DNA from 2 places in the Streptomyces callyspongiae genome. Region 1 is predicted to be linked to the other one. Evidence: riboswitches for the same ligand, from Rfam matches in the RefSeq annotation. Region 1 holds a riboswitch; the other holds the start of a gene.

Region 1 (4,210 bases):
GGACCTGGAGGCGGAACGCGCCGCCCACGACGGCGCGTACCTGCAGTTCCTGCGCGAACGGAACATGTCGGTCGGCCTGTACGCCCTGGACCGGGGCGGGACGGACCCGCAGCAGCCCCACCGGCAGGACGAGGTGTATCTGGTCGTCAGCGGGCGGGCGTCCCTCACGGTGGGCGACGAGACGACGGCCGTCGCGCGCGGCAGCGTGGTGTACGTCCCGGCGGGCGTACCGCACCGCTTCCACCACATCAGCGAGGACCTGCGGGTCATGGTGGTGTTCTCGCCGCCGTCAGGCTGAGCAGCCCGGGCCCGGGCGGGCCGCCCCGTGGGGGCCGGGCACGGGGGTGACTCAGGGAAACGTCCGGGTCGGCCGCCCTCCCACCGCGCTGCCGGGCGTTCTAGCATCGAAGAAGAACGTCGGCGCCGGACGTGCGCCGGCGCGGCCCCGGACAGGGACGGAAGGGTGTCATGGCTGTGAGGGACGTACTGGCCACCATGCCGTGGTGGGTGAAGTGGATCGCCATCCCGGTGATCGCGCTCGTCGTGTTCGGCGGACTGATCGCCAGCGTGGTCGGGTTCCTGGTCGGCCTGCTGTTCAAGGTGCTGCTGTTCGCGGCCCTGGTCGGCGGCCTGGTGTATCTGGTCCGCCAGTTCGGTTCGTCTTCCTCCTCCTACCGCGACGACCGCTGACCCGGTTCCTGCCGGTGTCCGCGGTACGCGTGCCGCGGTCGGCGGAGACGACGAAGGCGGCGAGCAGCGTCGTCACCGGCACCGAGGCGACCAGCCCGATCGAACCGATCAGCGTGCGCACGATCTCCTCGGCGACGAGTTCGGAACCCGCGACCGAGGCGACACTGCTCTGCGCGATCGTGAACAACAGCAGCAGCGGGAGCGCCGCTCCGGCGTAGGCGAGGACCAGGGTGTTCACGACCGAGGCGATGTGGTCCCGGCCGATGCGCATCGCCGCGCCGTACAGGCGGCGCCAACCGGCGGCGGGGTCTGCTTCCTTGAGTTCCCACACCGCCGAGGTCTGGGTGACGGTGACGTCGTCCAGGACACCGAGCGACCCGATGATCACGCCGGCCAGCAGCAGTCCCCGTATCTCGATGTCGGGGTAGAGGCCGTGGACCAGTCCCGTCTGGTCGTCGGTGTCGCCTGTCAGCCCGGCCCAGTCGATGAACACCGACCCGAGCACGCCGATCAGCAGCAGTGAGGCCAGGGTGCCCAGGACCGCGACCGAAGTGCGTGCGGACAGGCCGTGGCACAGGTACAGCGAGGTCAGCATGATCGCGCTGCCGCCGACGACGGCGACGACCAGCGGGTCGGAGCCCTGCAGTATGGCCGGGAGGATGAAGACGGTGAGCACCGCGAAGCTCACCGCCAGACCCACCAGTGCCAGTACGCCGCGGAGCCTGCCGACGAGGACGACCACCGCGGCGAAGATCCCGGCGAGCAGCGTGAGCGGCAGGTCGCGGTCGACGTCGATCACGGAGTACTGCAGGTCGCGCGGAGCGTTCTCGGCGTGCGCGACCACCACCTGCTGCCCGGCCGTGAGTGTGCGGGTGGCGCGCGGGGTCACGATGTGGGTGAACGTCCGCCCGGTGCCGGGCCCGCTGGTGACCTCGACCGTCGCCTTGCGGCAGGTGCCGCCGCCCGCGGCGGGCGTCCCGGCCCCGGGGTCCGGGGACTGTCCCGGAGCGGGCGACGTGCGCACGTCGACGTCGGCGCAGTCCACCGCGCGCACGGTGGTGACCCGGGCGTCGTAGGTGGGGCGGTCGAAGCCGATGCCCGCACTGCCGCTGTCGCCGTGGCCGGGGGCACCGCCGGGCCAGAGCGCCACCAGGCCGGCAAGGACGGCGGCGGCGAACGGGACGAGGACGGCGGCGATGACCGTGCGCAGGTGGCGGGAGGCCGGCGACGCCGGCCCGTGCCCGTGGGCGTGGCCGTGGGCGTGGCCGTGGGAGTGGCCGTGCTCGGATGTCGCCGGTGCGGCGGGGCGGGCCGGCGGCTCGCCCTCTCCCCGGGTTCGGTTTCCCGGCAGAACGGTGCCGGGTCGTCCGGACTGCCGGCGGGCCGGTGGAGGTGGTGTGGTCACCGCCCGATCATCGCAAGAGGGGCAGGCCCCCTGGCAGTCCCCTGCCGCGAGCCGCTAGCGTGGATCCGCTTTTGCACATCGCGGGAGCTCCGAGCACGGGGCTGAGAGGGCGCTGAACGACTGCGCCGACCGCCGAACCTGTACCGGGTAATGCCGGCGTAGGGAGTGGGTCACATGACCACGCAGGATGCACGCACGCCCCGGAACGCCCCGTCCGGCGACGGCGCCCAGTCGCGCCGTCCGGGCCGTCACAAGGGGTACGTGAGCGGGTCGCGCCCGGACATCCGGGTCCCGGTCCGCCGGGTGCACCTCACCGACGGATCGGACGTGTCGCTCTACGACACGTCCGGCCCGTACACCGATCCCGCCATCGACACCGACGTCCGCCGCGGGCTGCCCCCGCTGCGGGAGAACTGGATCGTCGCCCGGGGCGACACGGAGGAGTACCCGGGCCGTGAACCGCGGCCGGAGGACGACGGTCTCCGGCACACCTCGCCCCGCGGTGGACTGCGGAACCTCGACGCGGTCTTCCCCGGGCGCCCGCGCCGGCCGCGCCGGGCGCGGGGCCGGGTGGCCGTCACACAACTCGCCCACGCCCGACGGGGCGAGGTCACTCCGGAGATGGAATACGTGGCCGTGCGGGAGAGTCTCGCGCCGGAGTTCGTGCGCGACGAGATCGCGGCCGGGCGTGCCGTGCTGCCGGCCAACGTCAACCATCCGGAGAGCGAGCCGATGGCCATCGGCAAGAACCTTCTGGTGAAGGTAAACGCCAACATCGGCAACTCCGCCGTGACCTCCTCGATCGAGGAGGAGGTGGAGAAGATGACCTGGGCGACCCTCTGGGGTGCGGACACCGTCATGGACCTCTCCACCGGGCGGAACATCCACACCACGCGGGAGTGGGTGCTGCGCAACGCGCCCGTCCCGATCGGCACCGTTCCCCTCTACCAGGCACTGGAGAAGGTGGACGGCAAGGCCGAGGAGCTGAGTTGGGAGATCTACCGGGACACCGTCGTCGAGCAGTGCGAACAGGGCGTCGACTACATGACGGTCCACGCGGGGGTGCTGCTGCGGTACGTGCCGCTGACCGCCCGGCGCCGGACCGGCATCGTCTCGCGCGGGGGCTCCATCATGGCCGCCTGGTGCCTCGCGCACCACCGGGAGAACTTCCTCCACACCCATTTCGAGGAACTCTGCGACATCCTGCGGGCCTACGACGTCACGTTCTCGCTCGGGGACGGCCTGCGGCCGGGCTCGGTCGCGGACGCCAACGACGAGGCGCAGTTCGCCGAACTCCGCACCCTCGGCGAGCTGACCCGGATCGCCAGGTCCCGCGAGGTGCAGACGATGGTCGAGGGTCCTGGGCACGTGCCGATGCACCGGATCAAGGAGAACATCGACCTCCAGCAGGAGATCTGCGACGAAGCGCCGTTCTACACCCTCGGGCCGCTCACCACCGACATCGCCCCCGGCCACGACCACATCACCTCCGGCATCGGCGCCGCGATGATCGGCTGGTGGGGCACCGCGATGCTCTGCTACGTGACGCCCAAGGAGCACCTGGGGCTGCCGGACCGTGACGACGTGAAGGCGGGCGTGATCACGTACCGGATCGCGGCGCACGCGGCGGACGTGGCGAAGGGCCATCCCGGCGCGCAGCAGTGGGACGACGCGCTGTCCGACGCCCGGTTCGAGTTCCGCTGGGAGGACCAGTTCAATCTGTCGCTCGACCCGGACACGGCACGGGAGTTCCACGACGCGACGCTGCCCGCCGAGCCCGCGAAGACCGCCCACTTCTGTTCCATGTGCGGGCCGAAGTTCTGCTCGATGCGGATCAGCCGGGACATCACCGAGCGGTTCGGCGGCGACGCGGCGGAGCGGGAGGAGGCCACGGAGGAGGAGATCGCCGCGGGCATGCTGCGGAAGTCCCGGGAGTTCGCCGCCTCGGGCCACCGCATCCGGCTGCCGCTGGCGGAATGAGCCGCGGCGGCCGCGCGGTCCCGCTCACGGAGTGAGGCCTGCGGGGGCGCCGGGAGCAGCGACCGCTCGGAAGCTCTCCCACCGCCCCCGCAACCCGGCCGGGAGGAGGGGCGGAGTGTCAGCCCCTGCGGATCC
Region 2 (4,210 bases), on a different contig from region 1:
GTCGCCCGACCTGTCGCCGAGAACGGTGCGGGCCGCCGGAACCGGCAGGTCGCCCTGCCCCAGGTGGAGGATGTCGGCGCGAGCGGCGTGGGCGACGTCGGCACGGTCGTTGACGGCCAGCAGCTTCCCGTGGCGGCGGCAGGCGTCGGCGAACACCTCCAGATGCTCCAGCTCCTCCTTGGCTTCCAGACTCTTGTCGCGGAGCTGCACGACGTCGACCCCGCCGCCGAGCACCGCGTCGAGGAACTCGGGCAGGTCCTGCTGCTCCTTGCGGGCGTCGGTGCACAGGTAGAGCCGGGATGCGGCGAGGCGTGTGCGGGGGCTGCCGGCCATGGGTGGCGTGTCTCCAGAGAGCCGTGCCGGGGTGCTGGCCGCAGCGTGGCGGCCCGCACCCCGGCGAACGTCGGGTGCGGGGTGCGGTCGGCGCCGGGGCGGCCGGGGTTCAGACCGCCAGGGCCTGGGCCCGGCGCTTCACCTCGGTGCCGCGGTTCTCACGCAGTGCCTGTGCCGGCGTGCCCGGCAGACTGTCGTCGGAGGTGAACAGCCACTCGAGCATCTCCTCGTCGGTGAAGCCGTCGTCCCGGAGCAGCGTGATGGTGCCGGCCAGTCCCTTGATGATCCTTCCTTCGCCGATGAAGTCCGCAGGCACCTGCAGAACGCGGTTCTCGCCCCTCCGCACGGCGATCAGCTGGCCCTCCTTGACCAGCTGCCTCACCCGCGTCACCTCGACGTCCAGCCGTTCGGCGATGTCGGGCAGGGTGAGCCAGGCGGGAACGAGCGCATCGGTCTTCTCGTCAATCTCGGTCACGGTCACCAGCCTGCCACCTGGCGCCGACAGCCACTACCGTGCCGCCTTCTTCAGGGCGAGCGAGGCGTCGGCCAGCAGAGTGGTGTCCAGCACGGCGCCCTGCCGGATGAGCCGCCGCCCCTGCGTCAGATCGCGGGGGCGTCCCACGGCGAGCAGCGCGACGAGACGCCCGTCACGCAGCCAGCAGGCCGACCAGGAGGCCTCCCGCGGATCGCCCCGGAGCAGCAGCAGGTCGTCCTCGCCGTGGTGGCCGGCGTACTGCACGAAACGGCCGAACTGCTCCGACCAGAAGTACGGCACGGGGTCGTGGACCGGTGCGGCTTCCGCCGGCCTCCCTCCGAGTTCCGCCGTGAGCGCGGCGGCGACCACGACCGGCCCCTGCAGTGCGTTGTCCCAGTGGTGCACCAGCAGGCGTTCCCCGAACCGGGCCGAGGGGAAGGACACGCAGTCGCCCACGGCATGGACGCCCGGCAGGGACGTGCGCAGGCGTGCGTCGCCGCGGATCGAGCCGTCGGCGCACAACTCGACCCCGGACCCCTCGAGCCAGCCGGTGGCGGGGCGGGCTCCGACGCCGACGACCACGGCGTCGGCGGCCAGCCGCTCGCCGTCGGCGAGAACGACCGCGCCGGGCTCGACCGAGGACACCGCCGCCCCGGTGCGCAACCGGGCTCCACTGCGCGCGTACCAGTCGCGCATGGGCTCGGCGACGGCGGGCGGCAGCACACCGGGCAGCGGCCGGTCGCCCGCTTCCACGACGGTGACCTCGCAGCCCGCCTCCCGGGCTGCAGTGGTGAACTCCGCGCCGATCCACCCGGCGCCGACCACCACGACGGTCCGTCCTCCGGCGAGCACGGGCTGCAGCCGGTGCACGTCGTCAAGGGTCCGCAGCAGGTGGATGCCGGGCACGTCCTCGCTGCCGGGGAGCGCCACCGGCTCCGCTCCGGTGGCGAGCACGAGGGCGTCGTAGCGGACCTCGCCGCGGTCCGTGGCGAGCACCCCGGAATCCGCACGCAGGGCGGTGGCGCGGGTGCCGAGTTCGAGGTCGATGCCGAGTGCATCGAAGTCGATGTCGAAGGCGGAATCCGCCTCCTTGCCGAGCAGCACGGCCTTGGACAACGGCGGCCGGTCGTACGGCCGGTGGGGCTCCGCCCCGAGCAGCCGGATCCGGCCCGCCCATCCCTGTTCCCGCAACTGGACGGCAGTCTGCACTCCCGCCATGCCCGCTCCGACGATCACGACGCCGTGCTTCCGCGTGTCCTTGGCTCCCACACCGCCACTGTAGGCATGCCACGGGGCCGGGCACCGGGCCCCCGACGGGCGGAGCCTGACGCGGTGCACGGCACCGAGTAGGCTGGTCGGCGTACGTCGACACCGCGGGAGCCCGGACGACCGGGCTGAGAGGGAGGCTGGCGCGGCCTCCGACCGTACGAACCTGATCCGGGTCATTCCGGCGAAGGGAGGAGCAACCGTGCACACCTCCGGCAACGCCGCCCGCCGGCCCGACGTCCTGGTCCTGGGCGGCGGTCCGGTCGGGCTGGTCACGGCCTGGCGCACGGCGCAGCGCGGCTCGAGCGTCACCGTGGTCGATCCGGAGCCCGGCAGTGGTGCGTCCCGAGCGGCTGCGGGCATGCTCGCGGCCGTCACCGAACTCCATCACGGCGAGGAGACGCTGCTCGCGCTCAACCTGGCCTCCGCACACCGGTGGCCGGACTTCGTAAGGGAGTTGGAGGAGGCAAGCGGGCAGGAGACCGCCTACCGGACGGACGGCACCCTGGCCGTCGCGTTCGACTCCGACGACCGCGCCGCGCTGCGGGAGGTGCACGCGCTCCAGCAGCGCTACGGGCTGCGCTCCGAGTGGCTGACCGGTCGGGAGTGCCGGAGCATCGAACCGATGCTCGCCGCATCGGTTCGGGCCGGTCTCCGGGTGGACGACGACCACCAGGTCGACCCCCGCCGGCTCACCGCGGCGCTGCTCGAGGCATGCGGCCGGGCCGGTGTGCGGTTCCGTCACGCATCGGCGGCACGGCTGACGGTGAGTGGGGACAGGGCCCGTGGGGCCGTGCTGGACGACGGGACCGAGGTGTCCGCGGAGCAGACCGTGGTCGCCACGGGCTCGTGGAGCGGGCGGCTCGAGGGCGTGCCGGAGGACGCCCTTCCACCGGTCCGGCCGGTCAAGGGCCAGGTGTTGCGGCTGCGGGTGCCCGCCGCCCAGGCACCGTTCCTCTCCCGGTCGGTGCGCGCGACGGTACGCGGGGCAGCCGTCTATCTGGTTCCGCGCCGGGACGGCGAATTGGTCATCGGAGCCACGAGCGAGGAGTTGGGTTGGGACACGACCGTCACCGCGGGCGGCGTCTACCAGCTGTTGCGCGATGCCCATGCGTTGGTGCCCGGCATCACGGAACTTCCGCTGGTGGAGAGCCGGGCGGGGTTGCGGCCGATGTCGCCCGACAACGCACCGCTCCTGGGAGCCACCCGCGTCCCGGGGCTGCATCTGGCGAGCGGGCACGGCCGCAACGGAGTCCTGCTGACCCCGGTGACGGGGGACGCCATGGCGGACGTGCTGACGTCCGGTGAACCGCCCGCTGTGGCGGAGCCGTTCACCCCTCTGCGTTTCGTGCCCCCGGTGGGAGCGCGACGCGCACCGCGCGAAGGGGTTGCACGGTGACCGCCTCGTCCACCGCCACCGTCGGGGTCACCGTCAACGGCGAGCCGCGCCGGCTGGTGCGGGGCAGCACACTCGACGTCCTGATCGCCGAACTGACGGCCGCGCCCTCCGGTGTGGCGGCGGCCGTGAACGAGACCGTCGTGCCGCGCGGCCGCTGGCCCGAGGAGGAACTCGCCGACGGTGACCGCGTCGAGATACTGACCGCAGTCCAGGGAGGCTGACCCGGTGACCGATTCCGCAACGACGTCCGACGTCCACCGGGGCGCGGAGGAGACCGGACCGGCCGGCGGGCCGGCTCGGGACCCGCTGGTCATCGCGGGCACGTCCTTCTCCTCGCGCCTGATCATGGGGACCGGGGGTGCGCCGAGCCTGGAGGTCCTGGAGCGGTCGCTGCTCGCCTCGGGCACGGAACTGACCACGGTGGCGATGCGCCGGGTCGACCCGACCGTGCAGGGTTCGGTGCTGACGGTGCTGCGACGGCACGGCATCGGCGTGCTGCCCAACACCGCGGGCTGCCGAACGGCGGGCGAGGCGGTGCTGACGGCACGACTGGCCAGGGAAGCGCTGGACACCGCCTGGGTGAAACTGGAGGTCGTGGCGGACGAGCACACGCTGCTGCCCGACCCGTCGGCGACGTTGGAGGCCGCGGAGACGCTGGTGGACGACGGTTTCACCGTGCTGCCGTACACGAACGACGATCCGGTGACGGCACAGCGGCTCCAGGACATCGGCTGTGC

The links. Region 1 has a riboswitch for thiamine pyrophosphate ahead of thiC (phosphomethylpyrimidine synthase ThiC). Riboswitches for the same ligand answer to the same signal wherever they lie in the genome.
Region 2: another riboswitch for thiamine pyrophosphate. It lies ahead of thiO (glycine oxidase ThiO); the one in region 1 lies ahead of thiC (phosphomethylpyrimidine synthase ThiC).

What each region holds. Positions count from the first base shown of each region.
Region 1 is NZ_JBJZOM010000001.1:276,625-280,834, reverse strand. Features, by position in the region: gene ACL06G_RS01385 (cupin domain-containing protein) at 1-298, shown strand, start outside; gene ACL06G_RS01380 (DUF5326 family protein) at 469-690, shown strand; gene ACL06G_RS01375 (YibE/F family protein) at 596-2,095, opposite strand; TPP riboswitch at 2,166-2,277, shown strand; gene thiC (phosphomethylpyrimidine synthase ThiC) at 2,270-4,075, shown strand; gene ACL06G_RS01365 (hypothetical protein) at 4,194-4,210, opposite strand, start outside.
Region 2 is NZ_JBJZOM010000024.1:4,318-8,527, forward strand. Features, by position in the region: gene thiE (thiamine phosphate synthase) at 1-333, opposite strand, end outside; gene ACL06G_RS19780 (Rv2175c family DNA-binding protein) at 443-808, opposite strand; gene ACL06G_RS19785 (NAD(P)/FAD-dependent oxidoreductase) at 842-2,026, opposite strand; TPP riboswitch at 2,172-2,284, shown strand; gene thiO (glycine oxidase ThiO) at 2,277-3,473, shown strand; gene thiS (sulfur carrier protein ThiS) at 3,470-3,694, shown strand; gene ACL06G_RS19800 (thiazole synthase) at 3,699-4,210, shown strand, end outside.